DNA from 2 places in the Cupriavidus sp. MP-37 genome. Region 2 is predicted to be linked to the other one. Evidence: riboswitches for the same ligand, from Rfam matches in the RefSeq annotation. Region 2 holds a riboswitch; the other holds the start of a gene.

Region 1 (11,464 bases), on a different replicon from region 2:
TCGGCGCGTTCGGTCAGGCTGCGGTACAGCTCGGGCGCGCGCCGCTTCACCTTGAACGGGCCCGGCAGCTCGCCGTCGGTGCGGCAGCCGCGCGCCACGCAGGCCTGCATCACGTCCCAGATGTGCAGCAGGCCGTTGACGACCTCTTCCTCGCTGCGCCAGGTCAGCTCGTTTTCGAGCATCAGCCGGGCGATGCTCTTGCCGCTGGCGCCGGCCATCCCGAGCAGTTCCTTGCCGCTGCGGAACGGGTGCGGCAACTGCTGCGCGGCCTTGAGCACCTGCGTATTGGGCGCGCCGGCAGTGACCACGAAGCCGCCGCCGACCGACAGGTAGCGCGCCTCGCGCAGCGTCGCGCCGCCGCCATCGAAGGCGTGGAACTTCATGCCGTTGGGATGCTCGGCCATGGCCTCGCGCCGGTAGAAGGCGATGTGCTCCTTCCCGATGAAGGGCACCATATGGCGTCCCAGCAGCGACAGCTCGCGCGTCTTGCGCAGCGCCGCCAGGCGCGTGTCGATGGAATCGGGATCGATGGTGTCGGGCGCCTCGCCCATCAGGCCCAGGATCACGCCCTTGTCGGTGCCGTGGCCCTTGCCGGTGGCGCCGAGCGAGCCATACAGCTCCACCCGCACGCTGGCGACTTGCGGCAGCAGCCCGTCGCGCTCCAGCCCCTGCGCGAACATCAGCGCCGCGCGCATCGGGCCCACGGTGTGCGAGCTCGACGGGCCGATGCCCACCTTGAACAGATCGAATACGCTGACTGCCACGGACCGCCTCCAGATTGATGCCGGACCAGGCCGGCGGGCGCCGCGTTGCGCGGCGCCCTGAGTACAGCTTAGCTTGTGGGCGGGGTGACGGCTCAGTCCACCACGTAGTCGCTGACCGGCACGCAGGCGCAGAACAGGTTGCGGTCGCCGTACACGTTGTCGGCGCGGCCGACCGGCGGCCAGTACTTCTGCGTGCGCAGCGAGGCCACCGGGTAGGCGGCTTCCTCGCGCGTGTACTGGTGGGGCCACTCGTTGGCGGTGACCACCGCGGCGGTGTGCGGGGCGTGCTTGAGCGGATTGTCGTCGCGGTCGAAGGTGCCGTCCGCAACCCGGCCGATTTCCTGGCGGATCGCAATCATCGCGTCGATGAAGCGGTCCAGCTCATGCAGCGCTTCGGACTCGGTCGGCTCGATCATCAGGGTGCCCGGCACCGGGAAGCTCATGGTCGGTGCGTGGAAGCCGTAGTCCATCAGGCGCTTGGCCACGTCTTCGTTGCTGATGCCGGTTTCCTTCTGCAGCGGGCGCAGGTCCAGGATGCATTCGTGCGCGACCAGACCGTGCTGGCCGGTGTACAGCACCGGGTAGTACGGCGCCAGGCGCTTGGCAACGTAGTTGGCGGCCAGGATCGCGTTTTCGGTCGCGGCGGTGAGGCCGGCCGAGCCCATCATCGCGATATACATCCACGAGATCGGCAGGATGCTGGCCGAGCCGAACGGTGCCGCCGACACGCCGCCGATGCCGCGCTCGTCGCGGCGATAGCCGACGCTGTCCTGGTTGGGCAGGAAGTCCGCCAGGTGTGCGCCGACCGCAACCGGACCCACGCCCGGGCCGCCGCCGCCGTGCGGGATGCAGAAGGTCTTGTGCAGGTTCAGGTGCGACACGTCGCCGCCGAACTGCCCGGGCGCGGCGGTGCCGACCATCGCGTTCATGTTGGCGCCGTCGACGTAGACCTGCCCGCCGTGCTTGTGCACGATTTCGCAGATCTGCTGCACGCCCTGCTCGAATACGCCGTGCGTGGACGGGTAGGTGATCATGATCGCGGCCAGGTTCTGGCTGTGCTGCTCGGCCTTCCTGGCCAAGTCTTCCAGGTCGACGTTGCCGTTCTCGTCGCAGGCCACCACCACCACCTTCATGCCGGCCATCTGCGCCGATGCCGGGTTGGTGCCGTGCGCCGACGACGGGATCAGGCAGATGTCGCGGTGGCTCTCGCCGCGGCTGGCGTGGTAGGCGTGGATGATCAGCAGGCCCGCGTATTCGCCCTGCGAGCCGGCGTTGGGCTGCAGGCTGACCGCGGCGTAGCCGGTGGCGGCGCACAGCATGGCCTCGAGCTGGTCGATCATCTCGCGGTAGCCCACGGTCTGGTCCAGCGGCGCGAACGGGTGGATCTGGCTGAACTCGGGCCAGGTCACCGGGATCATCTCGCTGGTCGCGTTCAGCTTCATCGTGCACGAACCCAGCGGGATCATGGTGCGGTCCAGCGCCAGGTCCTTGTCGGCCAGCATGCGCAGGTAGCGCAGCATCTCGTGCTCGGCGTGGTGCGTGTTGAACACCGGGTGCGTCAGGTAGGCGCTGGTGCGCGCCAGCGCGGGCGGGAAGGCGTCCTGCGCGGCGGCCTCGAGCTTGTCGAAGTCGACCTCGGCGGGCAGCGGCTTGCCTTGCGTGAAGATCTCCCACAGTGCGACCACGTCGGCGCGGGTGGCGGTCTCGTCCAGCGAGATGCCGACGCGGGTGGCGCCGGCATGGCGCAGGTTGATGCCGCGCGCGGTGGCGGCGGCATGGATCGCGTCGGTGTTGAAGCCGGTTTCCAGCGTCAGCGTGTCGAAGAAGCTGGCATTGGTGCGCGCAAAGCCCAGCGCCTGCAGGCCGGCGGCCAACGTCGCGGTCAGGCGATGCACGCGCTGCGCGATGCGCTTCAGGCCTTGCGGGCCATGGTAGACCGCGTACATCGACGCCATCACCGCCAGCAGCACCTGCGCGGTACAGATGTTGGAGGTCGCCTTCTCGCGGCGGATATGCTGCTCGCGCGTCTGCAGCGCCAGGCGGTAGGCCTGGTTGCCCTGCGCGTCGATGGTCACGCCGACCAGCCGGCCGGGCATCGAGCGCTTGAACGCATCCTTCACCGCCATGTAGCCGGCGTGCGGGCCGCCAAAGCCCAGCGGCACGCCGAAGCGCTGCGAGTTGCCCACCGCCACGTCGGCGCCCCATTCGCCGGGAGCGGCGATCAGCGTCAGCGCCAGCAGGTCGGCGGCCGCCACCACCAGGCCGCCGGCGGCGTGCACGGCGTCGGCGATGGCGCGGTAGTCGTTGATGTCGCCGTTCACGCCCGGGTATTGCAGCAGCACGCCGAACGCGCCCGCGGCAGCGGCGTCGGCGGCGGGGCCGACCTTGACCTCGATGCCCAGCGGCAGCGCGCGCGTGCGTACCACTTCCAGCGTCTGCGGCAGCACGTCGTCGGCGACGAAGAAGATATTGGAGTCGTGCTTGTTCACGCGCTGCAGCAGCGTCATCGCTTCGGCGGCGGCGGTGCCTTCGTCCAGCATCGACGCGTTGGCGATATCCAGCCCGGTCAGGTCGGTGACCATCTGCTGGAAGTTCAGCATCGCTTCCAGGCGGCCCTGCGAGATCTCGGGCTGGTACGGCGTATAGGCGGTGTACCAGGCGGGGTTCTCGAAGATATTGCGCAGGATGACGCCGGGCGTGATGGTGTTGAAGTAGCCCTGGCCGATAAAGCTCTTCAGGACCTTGTTCTTGCCCGCCAGCGCGCGCAGCTTTGCCAGCGCGGCCTCTTCGCTGAGCGGCTCGGTGAACTCGCCCATCGGCATGCCGTCGCGGCGGCGGATGGCGGCGGGGATGACGGCGTCGATCAGCGCGGCGCGGCTGTCATAGCCGAGCACCTTCAGCATGTGCTGCTGTTCGGGGGTATCGGGGCCGATATGGCGGGCGGCGAAGGCGTCGCGCGCCTCCAGTTCGGCCAGCGTGGGCCGGTTTGCTTGGGCGGCTTTCATGGGCAGCGGGGCGTTCATGGGCAAGAACCTCGTGGTGGGCGCCGGCGGCAGGTGGTCAGCCGTGCCGCGGCGCCGCGAATGCGGTGTGCCGGTCCCTGGCGCGGGACCGGCGGGCGATCAGGCGCCGACGCTGGCCTTGTAGGCGTCGGCCGACATCAGGCCGTTGACGTCGTCGCCGTTGGCCGGCTTGAGCTTGAACAGCCACGCGTCGAAGGCGTTGGCGTTGACGCTTTCCGGCGCCGCGGTGGCGGCTTCGTTGACGGCGATGACTTCGCCGGCCACCGGTGCGTAGATGTCGGACGCGGCCTTCACCGATTCCACCACCGCCAGCGCGTCGCCGGCACCGACCGACTTGCCCACTTCGGGCAGTTCCAGGAAGACGATGTCGCCCAGCGCGTCCTGGGCATGGTCGGTGATGCCGATGGTGAGCGTGCCGTCGGCTTCGACGCGCACCCACTCATGCGACTCGGTGTACTTGAGGTCAGCGGGGAAATTCATGAAGGTTCTCCGGATTCAGATCTGTTTCTTGTTGGGTGATGCCTGCCCGGCAACGCTGCCGGCAGGCGAGGGCGACCGTTGGGTGAGCGGGGCTTGCCCTTAGCTCACGAGTGCCTTGCCATGACGCACAAACGGCAGTTTAACCACAGTCGCGTTGAGTTTGCGGTCGCGGATCTCCACCTGCACGGTGTCGCCTACGTTCACGCCCCGGGGCAGGCGCGCGAACGCAATCGATTGCGACAGCGAGGGGCTGAAGGTGCCGCTGGTGATTTCACCGTCACCGGCGGGGGTGATGACCTTCTGGTGGGCGCGCAGCACGCCGCCCGCTTTTCCTTCCGTCGGACGCAGGATCAGGCCGAGGAACTGCTGGCGTTGCCCGTTGGCGGCCAGCGCCGCCTTGCCGGTGAAGTCGCGCTCGCTCTGCAGGTCGACGGTCCAGGCCAGGCCCGCGTCCAGCGGCGAGACCTTGATATCCATGTCCTGCCCGTACAGGTTCATGCCGGCTTCCAGGCGCAGCGTGTCGCGCGCGCCCAGGCCCGCCGGGCGCACGCCGGCGGCATTCAGTTTCTCCCACAGGCCGGCGACGCTGGCGGCGGGCACCACCAGTTCGAAGCCGTCTTCGCCGGTGTAGCCGGTGCGCGCCACCATCACTTCGCCGAGGGCGGGGTCCTGCACTACCACGGCGTTGAACGGCTTGAGCGTGTCGGAAGGCTGGGTCGACGGGAAGGTGCTCCACACCTTGGCGCGGGCGTTGGGGCCCTGCACCGCGACGATGGCCAGCGGCTGCACGCCCGCGGGCGCGACATCTTCACGGCGCGGCGTGATGGTCACGCCGCTGCCGGTGGCGTCGTTGCGGGCGCGGATCCAGTCGATATCGCCCACCGCGGTGCTGGCATTGACCACCAGGCGGAAACGGTCCTCGGCGAAGAAATAGACGATCAGGTCGTCGATGACGCCGCCGTTCTCGTCGAGCATGCAGGAATAGAGCGCCTTGCCGGGGGTCTGCAGCTTGTCGACGTTGTTGGCCAGCAGGCCGCGCAGGAAGCTGCGGGTATTGGCGCCGGCGAGATCGACCACGCACATGTGCGAGACGTCGAACATGCCGGCATCGTTGCGCACGGCATGGTGCTCTTCGATCTGCGAGCCATAGTTGACCGGCATGTCCCAGCCGCCGAAGTCGACCATGCGGGCGCCGAGGGCGCGGTGGATAGCGTTGAGGGGCGTGGCCTGGAGCGTCATGGAATCCTCGGGGGCAGTCTCGGTTGGCGAAAACAAAAAAGGGTCATCCGCCGCAACGATCGCTACGCCGATATGGCAAGCAATCCGCTGCGGCGGATGACCCCTCTGTCCTCGATACCTGAGAGATTACGAGGCGGATCCAATCGATCCCAGCCTCGCGCGCCCCTTCGGTGGACACGCTCGCCACGAATGGCGGGTGCCGCTCTCCAGAGTGCGGCATGCATCGTGTGCATGTTGCATGCCGATCCGACCGGTCCGTGGTGCCTGAGAGTTTTCGGGTGATACCCCTTCGGCGGCGCAGGCGATGCGCGCTCTCCCGGTCGGATGCGCGCAATGTACGGGAGGCCCCGGCCTTTGTCAAACCACGGCAGGGGCCCGCCGTACCCGACGCTGCGCGGCCGGGCTTACTTCTTCTTGTCGTCGGTGACGACGTTGCCGATCACGCCGCCCACGGCCGCGCCGCCCAGCGTACCCAGCGCGCTGCCGTCGGTCAGGATGGCGCCGCCCACCGCGCCGGCACCGGCACCGATGGCGGTATTACGTTGTTTCGGGGTCATGTCCGCGCAACCGGCAAAGGCCGCGACCGTCATGCCGATCAGGGTCACCTTGGTCAAACTTTGCAGGGTTTTCATTGTTGGCTCCGATGTGATGATCTGTGCATGCCCGCGCGGCCCGGCGGACCGGGGGACACACTGGTTAGAGTGTCGCGTTATGCCATTGGCTCCGGTCTTTACGAAGTGTTACGCCAGTGACACAGCCAGGCCGGCGCGCGCGGCGTGCGCTGACTGACCAGCCGTGGCGCGCGTGTTAACATCGGCAGCTTTGCCGCGGTCCGTTGCCCGGTTGCCGGCAACTCCCGCCGTTCCCCGTCGATTCCGCCGCTGCCCCCAAACGCCCGCTCCGCCTCCCCGCATGACCCATGGCCTGAACCCCGCCCAATCCGAAGCCGTCCGCTACCTCGACGGGCCTTGCCTGGTGCTGGCCGGCGCGGGCTCCGGCAAGACCCGGGTGATCACGCAGAAGATCGCGCATCTGATCGAGGACAAGGGCTTCGAGCCGCGCCATATCGCCGCCGTCACATTTACCAACAAGGCGGCCAAGGAGATGCAGGAGCGCATCGCCAAGCTGATGGAGGGCAAGACCACGCGCGAGGGCAAGCGCATTCCGCTCAGGCAGCTGACGGTCTGCACCTTCCACTCGCTGGGCGTGCAGATCCTGCGCATGGAAGCCGAGCACGTCGGCCTGAAGCCGCAGTTCTCGATCATGGATTCGGACGACTGCTTCGGCCTGATCCAGGAGCAGCTGGGCACCACCGACAAGAAGCTGATCCGCGGCGTGCAAAGCACGATCTCGCTGTGGAAGAACGGCATGGTCGACCCCGAGGCCGCGATCGCGCAGGCCGCCAACGCAGACGAGCACCAGGCCGCGCTGGTCTACCGCAACTACGTCGCCACGCTGAACGCGTACCAGGCGGTGGATTTCGACGACCTGATCCGCCTGCCGGCAGAGCTGTTCGCGCGCGATGAAGCGGTCCGGCTCAAGTGGCAGAACCGCCTGCGCTACTTCCTGGTCGACGAATACCAGGACACCAACGCCTGCCAGTACCAGCTGCTCAAGCTGCTGGCGGGCGGCTCGCACCTGCGCGCGCCGGCCTTCACCGCGGTGGGCGACGACGACCAGGCCATCTACGGCTGGCGCGGCGCCACGCTCGACAACCTGCGCGGGCTGCAGACCGATTTCCCGGACCTGAAGGTGATCAAGCTGGAGCAGAACTACCGCTCCACCGTGCGCATCCTGGAAGCGGCCAACGCCGTCATCGCCAACAATCCCAAGCTGTTCGACAAGAAGCTGTGGAGCGAGCACGGCATGGGCGACCCCATCGCCATCCATCCGATGAACGACGAGGAGCACGAGGCCGAGTCGGTGGTGTTCCGCCTGTCGGCGCACAAGTTCGAGCGCCGCGCGCAGTTCCGCGACTACGCCATCCTGTACCGCGGCAACCACCAGGCCAGGCTGTTCGAGCAGATCTTGCGGCGCGAGCGCATCCCGTATGTGCTGTCCGGCGGCCAGAGCTTCTTCGACAAGGCCGAGATCAAGGACATCTGCGCCTACCTGCGCCTGATCGCCAATCCCGACGACGATCCCGCCTTTATCCGCGCCATCACCACGCCGCGCCGCGGCGTCGGCAACACCACGCTGGAAGTGCTGGGCACCTTCGCCGGCCAGGCCAAGGTGTCGCTGTTCGAGGCGGCGATGATGGGCGGCATCGAGGGCAAGCTGCAGCCGCGCCAGCTGGAACCGCTGCGCGTGTTCTGCGAATCGATGGTGCGGCTGGCCGACCGCGCGGCCAAGGACCCGGCCACCGAGGTCCTCGACGACCTGATGGCCGGCATCCACTACGAGGCCTACCTGTACGACAGCTTCGACGAACGGCAGGCGCAGTCGCGCTGGACCAATACCCTGGAATTCCTCGACTGGCTCAAGCGCAAGGGCACCAAGCCCGAGGGCGCGGACGGCGGGGAAGCCACCGGCTTCGACACCGCCGACGGCTTCGGCAGCGAAGGCAAGAACCTGCTGGAACTGACCCAGACCGTGGCGCTGATGAGCATGCTGGAAGGCCGCGAGGAAGACCCCGACGCGGTGCGGCTGTCGACGCTGCATGCGTCCAAGGGGCTGGAATATCCGCATGTGTTCCTGGTCGGCGTGGAAGAAGGCATCCTGCCCCACTGCCGCGAGGACGAGGACATGAGCGACGAAAAGATCGAGGAAGAGCGGCGCCTGATGTACGTGGGCATTACGCGCGCGCAGCGCAGCCTGCATGTCAGCTGGTGCAAGAAGCGCAAGCGCGCGCGCGAGACCTATTCGTGCCAGCCGTCCCGCTTTATCGGCGAGATGAAGCTGGAAGAGGCGCCCGCGCCGGTCGACGCGACCCCGGCGATGAGCCCCAAGGACCGCCTTGGCGCGCTCAAGGCGCTGCTCGGCAACGGTGGTAATGGTGGTAATGGCGGCAAGGCGGCCGCCGGCTGAGCCGCCGCGGCGCTATCGCATCGCTAGCGTGCGCCCGACACCGCCAGCGTGACGTACTGCGAGCCGCGCTGCCCGCGGCTGAAGTCGAGCGTGAAGTCGCCCACGTCGACGCGCCCCTGCAGCACGCGCCGCAGTTCCGCCGGCCCGCCCGTGCGCACGCCCTGCAGCGCCCGCGCCAGCCACGCGGCGCCGATATAACCGGCCAGCGTCGCCGGCGACGGCGGCTCGTCCAGGTACTGCTTCATGCGCGCCACGTGTTCCTTTACCACCCGCAACGTGGCTTGCTGCGGGCCCGGCGCCACCTGGGTCAGCAACATGCCGCCGGCGTAGCCGCGGCCCAGGATCTCGCGCGCGGCATTGGCACTGACGGACGACAGCCCCACCAGGAACCCGTACCACCCCTGCGCCGCCAGCGCCCGGCCCAGTTCGGCATAGGCCAGGGTGTCGCCGGCGACGATCACCGCGCCCGGACGCGTTGCGGCAATGCGCCGCGCCGCCGCTTCGCCGGTGCCTTCCAGCAGCACGGCGCGGGTGCCCGTCTGCGCCTCCAGCCGGGCCAGCGACGACACCGCAAAATCCGGCGCCACGGCCAGCGCGATGTGCGTCAGCCCGTAGCCGCGCAACTGTTGCGCGGCGGCGTCCAGTTCGGCCTGATAGTCGGCCCGGGTGAACCAGACGTTGTCGGCGGCCAGCGCCAGCCCCGACAGCGGCGCGACGATCTGCATGCCGCGCCGGGCCAGCTCGGACGATGACGCCAGCACCGGCAGCAGCCGGTCGCCGGGGCCGAACAGCAGCCCGGCATGCTCGGTGTCGGCCAGCGCCACCGCCTGCGCCAGCGCGCGGCGCGGATCCGGGTCCGCATCGCGCACCACGTGCTGGATCCGCACCGGACCGCCGGCGGCATTGGCGGCGTCGAACATGACCTTGGCCCCGGCGAGGTAGTCGCGGGCCAGGTCGGACTGCGCGCCGTTGCGGTCGACCAGATGCCCGACCACCACCGTGCGCGGCGCCTGCGCCAGGGTGGGAAGCACCGGCACGGCGGGCAGCGCCAGCGCCATGCCGGTGGCGGCAAGCAACCGGCGCCGGCAGACGTCTGCCGGCGGCTGGCCGCGCAGCGGTGGGTACGGCGCGGGCGTGGTGGATCGGCGGGAAAGCGACATGGCTGGGGATCAGGACGGATCGCGCGCGGGCGCGGTGGCGCGCAGCGTACCCGGCCTCCATGACGCCAATGTGACGTACGCGCGCGTGTCGGTAGGAAGCGAAGGCAGTGGCTCAGGCCCGCGCTTGACGGCGGTCAAGCTGCGGGCGCCGGCCCGGTCCTACGATGACGTGTCGCACACCCATTCCCCCGCGCCCCCATGAACCCGTCTGCCATGACTTCCCCCGCGCTCGACCGCCGCGCGCTCTCCGATTTCCGCGCGCTGGCCGGCCGCATCGACGGCAACGGTCCGCGCTATACCTCGTACCCGACCGCCGACCGCTTCCACACCGGTCCCGACCTGTCGCTGTACCACGACGCGCTCGACGCGTGCCGTGCCGACGCGTCGGCGCCGCTGTCGCTATACCTGCATATCCCGTTCTGCGAGAACATCTGCTACTACTGCGGCTGCAACAAGATCATTACCCGCGACCACGGCCGCAGCGCGCGCTACGTCAGCTACCTGGGCCGCGAGATGGCGCTGGTCGCCGGGCGGCTGGGCGCGCGCCGGCAGGTAATCCAGTCGCACTGGGGCGGCGGCACGCCGACCTTCCTCAACCCGGAGGAAATGCGGCGCGTGATGGCACTGCTGAACACCCATTTCACGCTGGCGGCCGAGGGCGAGCATTCGATCGAGATCGATCCGCGCCGCGTCGACCACGACCGCATGGCGCTGCTGGCCGAGCTGGGCTTCAACCGGGTCAGCCTGGGCGTGCAGGATTTCGACCCCGAGGTGCAGCAGGCCATCCACCGCATCCAGCCGTTCGAAGAGACCCGCGCCGTGGTCGATGCCGCGCGGGCGCTGGGCTTCCGCTCGGTCAGCCTGGACCTGATCTACGGCCTGCCGCACCAGACCGCGGCGCGCTTCGGCCGCACCATCGACCAGGTGCTGGCGCTGCGGCCCGACCGCCTTTCGGTCTACAGCTACGCCCACCTGCCGCATGTGTTCAAGCCCCAGCGCCGCATCGACGAACAGGCGTTGCCGCCGGCCGGCGAGAAGCTCGACATCCTGGTCTCCACGATCGAGCGGCTGAGCGCCGAGGGCTACGTCTATATCGGCATGGACCACTTCGCGCTGCCCGACGACGACCTCGCCGTGGCGCAGCGCGAGGGCCGGCTGCAGCGCAACTTCCAGGGCTATTCGACGCACGCCGGCTACGACCAGATCGGGCTCGGCATCTCGGCCATCGGCGCGATCGCGGGGCGCTACGTGCAGAACGCGCGCACGCTCGACGATTACTACGGCGCGCTCGACCAGGACCGCCTGCCGCTGGCGCGCGGCGTGGCGATGACGGCCGACGACCACCTGCGGCGCGAGATCATCGGCGACCTGATGTGCAACGGCGTACTCGACCTCGCCGGCATCGAGGCGCGCCACGGCATCGATTTCAACCGGACCTTTGCCGCGGAACTCGCCGAGCTGGGCCGCCTCGCCGCGGACGGGCTGGTGCGCTGCGAGCCCGGCCACATCACCGTGACGCCGCTGGGCCGGCTGCTGGTGCGCCGCGTGGCGATGGCATTCGACCGCTACTTGCGCGACGACGCCGCCCGAACTGCCGACAACAGCAACCGCGCCGCCAACGATGGCGCCAAGCCGATCCGCATCGTGCCGCGCTACTCGCGCGTGGTGTAGCGGGCAACCTCGGCCCCGGGCAGGACGAAAAAAAACCCGCGCAAGGCGGGTTTTTTGTCAGGGCGGAGCCGGCTTACCTGGCGGCGTTGGCCATGTAGTC
Region 2 (11,464 bases):
GCGCCGGCGCTCGGGCGCGAACTGGGACAGACCGTGGTGGTCGAGAACCGGCCCGGTGCGGGCGGGCAGATCGGCGCCGCCTATGTCGCCAAGGCGGCGCCCGACGGCTACACGTTGATGGTCGATGCGTCGTCCTATGCCGTGAATCCGAGCCTCTATCCGCGCCTGCCCTACGATCCGGACAAGGCGTTCCGGCCGCTCGGCGTACTGGCGCGCTATCCCAACGTGCTGGTGGCCACCGCCAGCTTTCCGGCGGGCAAGGTCAGCGATGTCGTGGCCATGGCCCGGCAGAAGCCGGGCTCGGTGGCCTTTGCCTCCTCGGGCAACGGCTCGGCGCAGCATCTGGCCGGGGTCCTGTTCGAGCAGCGCGCCGGCGTCGACCTTCTGCACGTGCCCTACAAGGGCGGCGGCCCAGCCATGACCGATGTCATCGCCGGCCAGGTGCCGCTGTTCTTCGCCAACGTGGCCTCGAGCCTGCAGCACATCCAGGCCGGCAAGCTCAAGCCGCTGGCGGTGACCAGCCTGTCGCGCACCACGGCGCTCCCGGCCGTGCCGACCATGCAGGAAGCCGGCGTGGCCAGCTACGAGGTCTACGAATGGAACGCGGCGTTCGTCCCCGCCGCGACACCGGAGCCGATCGTCGCGAAGCTTGCCGACGCGCTGCAGAAGGTCATGACCAGTGCACAGATCCGGCAACGCGTGGCCGAGCTGGGTGGCGAGGTGGTGGCGGCACCGCCGGCGCAAGCGCGACAGTTCATCGACGGGCAGGCGCGGCTATGGGCCAGGGTCATCCGCGACGGCAACATCAAACCCGAATAACAACTCAAACCCCGCGCCCCTATCACCCCTATCGAGAGCCTATCTTCCCCATCGCCCCAGCCGCGCCACGGCGGGGCTACCGCAATTCCAGGAGACAAGCATGACCGCAGCCAACCCCTTTCGCCGCCAACTGCTCAAGGCCGGCGCAGCGCTCGGCGCGTGCGCGCTGGCGCCCACCCTCGCCCGCGCGCAGGCCTGGCCGGCCAAGCCGATCCGGCTGGTGGTGCCGTTCGCGCCGGGCGGCAGTTCCGAGATCGTTGCGCGCTCGACCGCGGCGGAGCTGACCAAGCTGCTCGGCGTGTCCGTATTCGTCGAGAACAAGCCGGGGGCCGCCGGCAATATCGCGATGGGCGAAGTCGCGCGCGCCGACGACAACCACACGCTGATCCTCGGCCATATCGGCACGCTCGCGGTCAACCCCTTCATCTTCGCGAAGCTGCCGTACGACCCGGTCAAGGACTTCCGCGCGATCTCGCTGCTGTCCAAGGTGCCGAGCCTGTACGTGGTCCATCCCGACGTGCCCGCGAAGAACCTGAAAGAATTCGTGGCGCTCGCCAAGAGCAAGCCCGGCAAGCTCAACTATGGTTCAGCCGGCAACGGCAGCGCCGGCCACCTGGCCTTTGAATACCTGAAGGCCGCCACCGGCACCTTCATTACCCACGTGCCGTACCGCGGCAGCGGCCCGCAGATCACCGACCTGCTGTCCGGCCGGCTGGAAGCCGCCGCGGTCGGCGCGCCCGCAATCCTTCAGTTCATCAAGGCCGGCAAGGTGCGCTGCATCGCCACCGGCACGACCCAGCGCATCGCGCAGTTGCCGGACGTGCCGACGGTGGCGGAGCAAGGCTATCCCGGCTTCGAGATGACGCAGTGGTATGGCCTGCTGGCGCCGGCATCACTGCCCCAGCCTGCCGCCGACAAGCTGGCCGACGCCACCATGAAAGCCGTGAAGAGCCAGAGCTCGGTCGAGCGCCTGAGCGCGGACGCGGCCATCGTGGTGGGCGGCACGCCGGCGGAATTCTCGCGCTTCATCGCGCAGGAGCAGCAGCGCTGGAAGCCGATCATTGCGCGGGCCGGTATCAAGCCGGACTGAGCGTATCGGTCCGCTCGTGGCTCAGGGCTTTTCCTGCCACACCGCGATGCCGCCCGAGGTGCCGGCGCGGCCATCCAGGCTGATTTCCACACGGGTCAGGTCTTCGCCAACCAGAACTTCACCGGCGTAGGTCTTGCGGACCCGCTCGACGATCTGCCCCACCGTGGCATCGCCGTTCAGGCCGATGTGGCTGAACACGGCCAGCTTCGGCGCGGCGGCCTGGAACACCCGCGCGGCATCCTCGGGCGAGGACAGATGGTCGTAGATGGCGCGGTACGCGGGATTGGACGCCAGCAGCGTGTCCGGGATCAGCGTGACGCAATGCACCAGCACGTCCGCGTTCCGGGCCTGCGCCACCACGGCGGGACTGAAGCGGGTATCGCCCGACAGCACCACCGAACGGCCACGATAGTCGATGCGGTAGCCATATGACGGGCGGATGTTGTCGCCGTGATCGTTCTCGAACGCGGTCACGCGCACCCCGCCCTTCTCATAGACGATGCCCGGCGCCACGTCATGCGCATCGATGGTGATGCCGGTAAGCGCGCTGCCTTCGTCCTTGTGCCGGATCGCGATATCGGCGGCAAAGGCCTGGCGCAGGCCATCCGCCAGCGCGCGCGTGCCCGCCGGGCCATACAGCGCCATGGGCCGGTCGCGGCGGCCATAGGGCGGCCGCAGCCAGCCGGTCAGCCACAGGTCGGGCAGGCCCACCAGGTGGTCGGAATGGAAGTGCGTGAGGAAATGCGCATCGACGCTGCCCAGCGGAATCCGCAGCTGCCACAGGCGCACCGATACGTTGCGGCCAAAATCGAAGACCAGCTTCTGGCCTCCGGCTTCGACCAGCGTGCTGTAGCCGGCGCGGGTTGGCGACGGCACCGGCGTGCCGGTGCCCAGCAGCGTCACGCGGAAATGGTCGGCGGGCTCGGTACCGCCCGTGCGGCCCGGCGGGGCTGGGGGCGTGCCCACCACCGGCGCCGTGGCGGGCGCGGCGGCCGAGAGCGCTGACGCGAAGATCAGGACGATGCCGGTCAGCATCGACAGCAGGTGGGAGGGTTTCATCGTTCTACCTCTTCAAGACATGAAATGGCCGCAACGGCTCAGAAGATCTGCTTGATGCCAAGCATGACGCCGGCCTGGTTGCCCCCTGGCGTGGGATTTCCGCCGGGACTGCCGCCGCTGACCGACAGCGCCGACTGGCCGCGATTGTCGATATAGCCCGCGGTGGCATAGAGCGAGGTGCGCTTCGAGAACGCATAGGTGGCGCGGAGCGCGCCAAGCCAGGCGCGGTTCGCGCTGTGCCGGTAGCGCAGGTAATAGAGTTCGCCGGCAAGGTTGAACGCGGGCGTGAAGTCATGCGAGGCGCCCGCGAACCACAGATCGCTGCGCGGCGTGGCGCTCGCCTGGTTGTTGCGCGACAGCAGGCCCAGGCCCAGCTTGGTCCGCTGCAGCAGCATGTAGCCGCCCAGCGAGAGGCGATCGTCCTTCAGGCTGCTGCGGCTCAGGCCGCCAAACGCGCCCGGGCCGCCGCGCAGCGAATCATAGGCAGCGCTCACGCCCCACCAGCCGGTTTCGTACATCAGCATGGCGGACCATTCGCGGCAGGCCCTTGCGTCCGCCGAGTTCTCGCCCGCGCAGTTGGTGCCGGCCGGTCCGGGGCCGGCATTGACGGCATCGCGGCCCAGGCTGTATGTCGCGCCGACGGTGACCCCGCCGAACTTGCCCTTGTACGACAGCGCGTTGTCGGCGCGCGTGTTGGGGATATAGCTGTCGATCGAGCCCACGCCATAGACGTTGGAGGTGAGGATGTCGGTATCCAGCCGGGCCCAGAACAGCATGGTGTACTGGCGCCCGAACCCGACCTGTCCCCATGGGCCGCTCAGCCCGACGAAGGCCTGGCGCCCGAACAGGCGCGCGCCCTGGTTAGAAACGCCCGAGTCAGGCGCAAACCCCGATTCCAGCACGAACACGCTCTTCAGCCCGTTGCCGAGATCCTCGCTGCCGCGCAAGCCCCAGCGTGACGGCACGGTCGCCGCCAGCGACGGCTGGCGCACCAGGGTATGACCCGCCGGGCCGACATGGTTCAGGTATTCCACCCCCGTATCGATGACGCCGTAGAGCGTCACCGACTGCGCTGCCGCCGCCAGTGGCAGCGCTGCCGCGAGTGCGGGCGCAAATTTCCGGAACTTCACGATGACGCCTCCTTGCCCGGCCACAGCAAACGAATTGGCCTCGTTGCTGCGCGTTCATATTTGAACATCTGTTTCTTTATTGAACCAACAGGCGCGAATCATATCGCCGCTGGCGATGCCGGCAGAGTGGGGAAACTACCAATCCGGGAACAAGGCAAGGCATGCCGTAGGGGAGGACAGCGGGCACAGCGTGGAAGCCGGTGCCGATACACGCACCATTTACAAACGGCGCGTGCTACCCGCGCCGCGACAACGCGCCGCAACGGTGGCCCGGAACCTGCAAGGGCTTGCTGCCCCGATCCACCATTCAGGAGCCGGCCATGAGCATCTTCAAGGACATCCTCAACAAGCTGCTGGGCAAGGACAAGCCCGCGGCCACCACCACCGCGACCACCACCAGCACCCCGCCCGCCGCCGGGTCGCCCACTTCCGCGGGCGCGCCGGCCGGCACTGCGCCAACCGCCGGCACCGGCGCGGCGCCCGCGGGCAACGTCCAGGGCACGACCGGTGCGCCGACCGGCGGCGCACAAGCCACGCCGCTGTCGGGCGTGGATGTCGAGGCCATCATGGACCGGATGGTGCAGCAGAGCGGGCAGACGCTGAACTGGCGCACGTCCATCGTCGATACGATGAAGGCGCTTGGGATCGACAGCAGCCTGGAACACCGCAAGGAACTCGCGCGCGAGCTGCACTACAGCGGCGACATGAACGATTCCGCGGCGATGAACGTCTGGCTGCACAAGCGCCTGATGCAGGAACTGGCCGCCAACGGCGGCAAGCTGCCGAAGGAACTGTCCTGAGGTAATGGGGAATGCGGCGCCGGGCTGGCGCCGCAGCAATCTCAGCCCGCGATGCCGGCCCAGCGCAGGTGCCGGGCCCAGTCGCCTTCGCTGATCACGCCGGACACGCCCTGCCGCTGGCCGTCGGCGCGATAGAAGTAGGTGCGCGGCATTTCGCCCATCCACTCCGGGTCGACCGCATAGCGCAGCCGCTCCTGCGGCTCGTGCCCGAACACCCACGCATTGCGCGTCAGCCCGACGCGACCGAGCACCTGTTGCACCTGGGGCAAGGCGTCGGCGCTGTCCGTGGCCAGCGTGACCACGCGCAGCCCGGGATGCTTCGCACGCAGCTTGCCGAGGGCGTCGAAGTTGCGCTTGCAATAGACGCAATCCAGCGACCACACCACCAGCACGAAGGGCTTGCCCTGCTGGCTGGCGGCGATGCGCGCGGCGTTGGCGGATTCGAACATCGCGACGCGGTCGGCGGCATTGGCGTTGCCGAGCATCAGCGCGCATGCGGTAAGCGCGGCTGAAACGGCGGCGGCGAACAGTTGGCGGCGCGATCGCATCATGCGCCCTCCTGCCCGAGCCCGAAGACCTGGAAGCCCTCGGCCTCGGTGCGCCACAGCACGTAGGCGCGGCCGGCGTGCTGCAGCAGGTGCGGCTGGTCGGAGTCGCGTTCCGTGCCAGCCAGCTTGCGCGTTTGCCAGGTCTTGCCGCCATCGTGCGACAGCATGGCGGAGAGCCGCGTCTGCTGGCCGTCGAACGATTTCCACACCACCGCGATGTCGTTGTCGTTCAGCGCGACGATATCGGCATGCTGCGCGCGCGCGTCATCGAGCGGGCGTTGCGCCTGCAGCTTGCCGTCGCGCCAGCGCCCCACCGACACCGTCGGCTTGCCCGCGCGCACGCTGAACCAGACCATGTGCACGGTGCCGTCGGGCGCCACCGAAGCGCCGGGGCCGTGGTGCGGGCACGCGTCGATGCGCCAGTCGTCGAAGGTGGCGCGCTGCATCGGCGTGGCCTTGCCGTCGGCGCCCAGCAGCGCCAGGGCGTGGTCGCGCGCGTTGGGCGGGAACACATGGCGCCACAGCGCCAGCATCCGGCCATCCGGCGTGGGCGACAGCGCGATGCGGCAGCATTCGCACGACTGGTCGGCGATCTTGTAGTCGCCCTGGAAGGTCTTGCCATGATCGGCCGACACGGCGTAGTAGATCGCGGCGCCGGCATACGGCTGCTTGCGCGCCTCGGCCGCGGCCACGTCGCGCTTGTCGATCCAGCTGACGAAGACCCGCCCGGCGGGGTCCACCGCGATCGCGTCGAAGCGGTGCGCGATCTGGTCGCGGTTGGCATGCACCGTCAGCGGCTCGGCAAAGGTCTGGCCGCCGTCGGTGGAGCGCGCAAAGCGGATAAAGCCGGTCCAAGGCTTGGGCAGCGGCTGGGTCCAGGTGACGTAGACCTGCCCGTCGGGTCCGGTGGCCACCTTGGGGCGGCTTTCATGATCGGCGGCGACCGGCTCCGGCGTGCCGTTGACATGCCGCGCCGGGCCGAAGCTGCGGCCGTAGTCGGTCGACGCGCGCACGGCGACATGGGGACCGTCCTTGTAGGCAATCCACAGCTTGCCGTCGCGGTCGAAGGCGGCGCCGGTGCCCAGTTCGCTCATCTTCGCGGCCTTGGCCTGGCCACCATGGCCGGCATGGCCGCCGTGCGTCTGTGCGGTTGCGCTGGCGGCCGCCAGCGCGGCAAAGGCGATCAGCCCGGCAACGATGCCGCGGACAGCGGAGCGGGCGCCTGGCATGGTGGAAGTCAGCGTGTTCACGTGCTCAGAAGGAAAGTTTCGCCTCGGCGTAGAACGTCCGCCCCGGGTACGGGTGATAGACGAAATAGCGCTGGTCGGTGAGGTTGTCGATGCCAAGCCCGAGCCGCACATTGCGCGCCGGCTTGTAGGTCACCTTGACGTCGAAGGTCAGGAAGCTGCTGGTGCCGCCGAAGGTGTCGGGGTTGGTATCGGAATTGTCGAGCGTATTGTACTGCCGGCCCGAATAGGTCATCGCCAGCGTGCCGGCCCACGCCGGCGTGAAGCGATAGGTGCCGGCCAGGTTGGCGCGCCACTTCGGGATGCGGTAGAAATACTTGCCCACCGAGGCCGGATTGTTGGCGTTCTCCAGCGTCTTCGAATGGTTGTAGGCGCCGCTGGCCGACAGGTCGAAGCCGCGCACCAGCACGTCGCGGCCGTCATAGGCGAGCTCGATACCACGCGTGCGCACCCGGTCGACGTTCTGGAAACTGGTGACGGTGGGAAATACCGTGGTGTTGGTCTGGCTGACCAGCGCATCGCGGATATCGTCCTCGTACAGCGAGACCCGGAAACTCGACGCCTCCACCGTGCGCTCGAAGGTCAGGTCCTTCGAGAAGGAGCGCTCCGGACGCAGGTTCGGGTCGTTGTTGATCAGCGCCGTGCCGGTGATGCGCCCCTGGAACAGCTCGCTGACGGTGGGGTAGCGATAGGCCTGGCCCAGCGACAGCCGGCCCAGCCAGTCCTGCCCGAACGCCTTCTCCAGCGCCAGCTTGGGCGACCAGTTGGACTCGCTGCGCACCGGATAGCCGACCTGCACGCCAGGCTGGCTGCGGCTGCCATCATAGGCGCGCCAGTGCTCGTAGCGCAAGCCGGGGATCAGCTTCCAGTCCTCGGCGAAGTACCAGGCGTCCTGCGCGTAGAGCGCCTGGGTCTCGGTCTTGCCGGTGAAGGCATTGTTGAACGCGGTGATGGTGGCCGCGCGCCAGTCCGAGGTGTTGTAGGTGGTGTTGCTCAGCCGGTAGTTGTCATAGTGGTAGCCGAACGTGACCCAGTGCCCGCCCTGCAGGCGCTGCGGGCGGTAGTCGGCCTTCAGGTCGAGCGTGCGCCAGCCGGTGCCGTCGCCATAGGTGACCGTGCCCGGTCCGTTGCCGACGGAGTTGGCGCTGCGGCTCACGTCCTTGCTGACATCGAACAGCGACGCCACACCGGAGAAGTTCCACCCGGTCTGGTTGCGCGTGCGCAGCGACAGGCCGTAGAGCCAGCGCGCATCCTCGCCATTGCCGGGCGCAAAGGCGTTGGCGGGAATCACGTACTGGTAGCCGCCGATGTTCACCGGTCCGCCCGAGACCACATTGCCGCTGGCATCGCGCAGATAACTGCCGGTGGTGTTGGAGCGGTCCTGCTGCCAGTATGCGGCGGTGAACTGCGCCTGCAGCGTGCTGGTGATGTCATAGCCAAGCTTGAGCTTGAGCTGGTCCTGTACCGTGTGCGTGACGCCCTCGCTGTTCACGCCCATCACCACGCGGTCGCGCCCGCTCTGGTCCTGGTCGAAATAGGCGCCGGAAACCGGCGTGTCCGCCGCGCCCGCAGGCCGCGTCGAGCGCGACGCGGTATAGAAGCTCAGCGGCTGGCTCTTGCTGTCCTGCCGGTCGACGCTGACCAGCCACGAGAACGCACCAACGCGGTCGCCCACATAGGCGTTGGCATGCACCCCGTTGAAGTTATCGTGGGTGCCGTACAGGTTGAAGCGCTGGGTGAACCACTGCACGCTGGCATCGCCCTCGAACTTCTCCGGCGTGCGCGTGGTGATCAGCACCGTCGCGCCCAGCGAATTGCCCGGATACAGCGCCGAATACGGGCCGTACAGCACGTCCATGCGCTCGATCTCGGCGGCATTGACCAGCGACCAGCGCGGCGGGAAGCTGAAGTCCGAGCCCAGCAGGTTGGACAGCAGCAGCCCGTCCGCATAGACCAGCCCGCGCGCCGACTGGCGCGAACTGGTGCTGCGCACCGAGATGATCGAATTCATATCGCCGATAAAGCGCTTGCGCACGGCGAGGTTGGGCGCGTACTTCAGTGCGTCTTCCGTATTGACCACGTTGAAGTCAGCCATGCGCGTGCTGCGGATGCCATAGGCCGGCGACGGCGTGTTGGGCGGGATCGCCGGCGTGTCGCCGCGTTCGGTGCTGGCCGATACCACCACCTCCTGCAGCGGCGCGGGCGCCTCCACCGCCTGGGCGGCGGCCACGGCGGGGCCCATCAGCACTGTCGAAACGGCCAGCGCAATGCGATTTTTCTTCACTGGAAACCTTGTTGTCGTCTTTTTGGCTCGCTGTGCTGCGTAGCATCAGGCGCACCTCCCGCACCTCCAGCATAGCGAGCGCTGACATTTTATGGGCCGAGGCGATCCGCGCCGATGCGACATAGCGACGCGGGCCGCCGGGGATATCCGCGTTAACCCGCATACCCAATACCCGGCCTTGTCACTACATTGCCCCGACTGGCCTCCAGCCAGCGTGATGCAGGGAGAGACTGTCGCGGCGCCCGCCGCGCACGGCGCCGAAGGAGCAACCGCCCCGGAAACTCTCAGGCAAAAGGACCGGCATCACCCGTCAGTGCACTCTGAAGAATGCCGGACGCCATCGTCCGCCCGGCATACCGAAGGAGCAAGCGCGCCCCGCCCCGCTGCCAGGCGTCGCGAATCTCTCAGGTCCAGAACAGAGGGGGCGTCCTTCACGCATGTTGCGTGCGGACTCCTACCCTTCGACGTTCCTGGATCCTGCAGATCATGAAGACAATCGCTGTCATCGGCGGTGGTATCACTGGTGTCACCACGGCCTACGCGCTGGCCCGGCGCGGCTTCTCCGTCACGCTGTTCGAACGGCACCGCTATGCCGCCATGGAGACCTCGTTCGCCAACGGGGGGCAGCTCTCCGCCTCCAACGCCGAGGTCTGGACCCACTGGTCCACCCTCGTCAAGGGCATCAAATGGATGCTGCGCAACGATGCGCCGCTGCTGGTCAATCCCCGGCCCAGCTGGCACAAGCTGTCGTGGTTCGCCGAGTTCATCGCGTCGATTCCCAACTACCGCCGCAATACCATCGAAACCGCACGCCTTGCCATCGCCGCGCGCGAGCACCTGTTTGCGTGGGCGGCGCAGGAAGGCATCGACTTCGACCTGAAGCGCGCCGGCATCCTACACATCTACCGCGACCGCGCCGGCTTCGAGCATGCCAGCCGGGTCTCGGCGCTGCTGGCGCAAGGCGGCCTGGAGCGGCGCGCGGTGACGCCGCAGGAAATGCGCGCGATCGAGCCGACGCTGGCGGGCTCCTACTACGGCGGCTACTTCACCGAGAGCGATTCGACCGGCGACATCCACAAGTTCACCAGCGGCCTGGCCGCCGCCATTGCGCGCCTGGGCGTGCGCTGCCTCTACGGCCAGGACGTGCGCGCGGTCAAGACCGACGGCCGGCGCGCCACCATCACCGTGCAGGACGGCAACGACAGCACCAGTGCCACCTTCGACGGCGCCGTGATCTGCGCCGGCACCGCCAGCCGCGCACTGGCCGCCGGGCTGGGCGACCGCGTCAACATCTATCCGGTCAAGGGCTATTCGATCACGGTCAACCTGACCGACGACGCCAGCCGCGCCGCGGCACCGGTGGTCAGCCTGCTCGACGACGAAACCAAGCTGGTCACCAGCCGCCTGGGCGACGACCGCTTCCGCGTTGCCGGCACCGCCGAGTTCAACGGCACCAACCGCGACATCCGCGCCGACCGCATCCGCCCACTGGTGGACTGGGTGCATCAGTGCTTCCCCGGCGTCAGCACGCGCAGCGTGGTGCCATGGGCCGGACTGCGGCCGATGATGCCGGACATGCTGCCGCGCGTGGGACGCGGGCGCGCGGCCTGCATCTTCTACAACACCGGCCACGGGCACCTGGGGTGGACCTTGTCGGCGGTGACGGCGGATATGGTGGCGGGGGTGGTGGACCAGGCAATGGGGAGTGCCCCGGCGATGGTGACAGGCGCTGCGCTGACGCCGGCGCGAGCCTGAACTTCGGAGGGAAAGGGCTAAGCCCGCACGCTGATGCCGTTCAGTAAAGTGACTGTCGTCCCCGCGAAAGCGGGGACCCAGTGACTTTTAACGACGCTGGGTTCCCGCCTTCGCGGGAATGACGGTAGGGCATTAGAGCCCGCATGCGCATTTCAAGAGTCAGCGATTTCTGAATCCGTTGCCCGGATCCAAACTTCGCGCGCCCCTGGAAATGCGACATCTCTCATCGATTCCCCGCTACCAACAGGAAATACTGGTGGCGTCATCGGACCACCGATGATCGGGTGTGGAAAGCCCGGATGTTTAAGGTGGACAGGCGTTGCGCTTGTAACGGGCAACGCCTGTGTGTTCGCACGAACCAAGCTGGCTCCCTGGCGGGCCGGGCGAGGCAGCCGCAAGGCTGACCGGTTCCCCACCTTAGACCGGTCTTTCCACCCTCGCTGTCTGGCCCGCCGCCCTCATGTGGAAATGAGTGGCGCGCTTTCACTAGTGGGGAATCAATGGCAACGATCGATGAAATGACCAACGAATGCCTGCAGCAGGTTCGCGCAGGAATTGAAGGGGTACTTGTACTTCTGGATCATGAAAGCGAAAGCTCGGAGGGCTGCTTCAGCGCGCTTTGCCTGCTTGGCATGGTGAAGATGCAGATTGATGGGCTGATGGTTGAGCGAGAGCGGTTGCAATAGCGGTTGGGGGGTGTGATGGTGGGTCTGTGCTATCACACCTCGCCTT

The links. A riboswitch is a leader RNA that binds a small molecule or an ion and turns the genes downstream of it on or off. The one in region 2 is predicted to bind glycine.
Region 1: another riboswitch for glycine. It lies ahead of gcvT (glycine cleavage system aminomethyltransferase GcvT); the one in region 2 lies ahead of LIN44_RS21945 (D-amino acid dehydrogenase).

Annotation. Positions count from the first base shown of each region.
Region 1 covers NZ_CP085344.1:374,088-385,551, forward strand. Annotated here, with positions in the region: gene LIN44_RS01725 (L-serine ammonia-lyase) at 1-764, opposite strand, end outside; gene gcvP (aminomethyl-transferring glycine dehydrogenase) at 857-3,787, opposite strand; gene gcvH (glycine cleavage system protein GcvH) at 3,887-4,267, opposite strand; gene gcvT (glycine cleavage system aminomethyltransferase GcvT) at 4,367-5,506, opposite strand; glycine riboswitch at 5,602-5,726, opposite strand; glycine riboswitch at 5,748-5,835, opposite strand; gene LIN44_RS01745 (glycine zipper 2TM domain-containing protein) at 5,911-6,138, opposite strand; gene LIN44_RS01750 (UvrD-helicase domain-containing protein) at 6,419-8,533, shown strand; gene LIN44_RS01755 (ABC transporter substrate-binding protein) at 8,557-9,693, opposite strand; gene hemN (oxygen-independent coproporphyrinogen III oxidase) at 9,892-11,364, shown strand; gene LIN44_RS01765 (cytochrome c5 family protein) at 11,438-11,464, opposite strand, start outside.
Region 2 covers NZ_CP085345.1:1,196,241-1,207,704, forward strand. Annotated here, with positions in the region: gene LIN44_RS21905 (tripartite tricarboxylate transporter substrate binding protein) at 1-819, shown strand, start outside; gene LIN44_RS21910 (tripartite tricarboxylate transporter substrate binding protein) at 920-1,909, shown strand; gene LIN44_RS21915 (MBL fold metallo-hydrolase) at 1,931-2,968, opposite strand; gene LIN44_RS21920 (porin) at 3,007-4,098, opposite strand; gene LIN44_RS21925 (DUF3597 domain-containing protein) at 4,419-4,898, shown strand; gene LIN44_RS21930 (hypothetical protein) at 4,940-5,449, opposite strand; gene LIN44_RS21935 (sialidase family protein) at 5,446-6,696, opposite strand; gene LIN44_RS21940 (TonB-dependent receptor) at 6,701-8,977, opposite strand; glycine riboswitch at 9,189-9,287, shown strand; glycine riboswitch at 9,288-9,406, shown strand; gene LIN44_RS21945 (D-amino acid dehydrogenase) at 9,422-10,732, shown strand; gene LIN44_RS21950 (DUF1484 family protein) at 11,233-11,418, shown strand.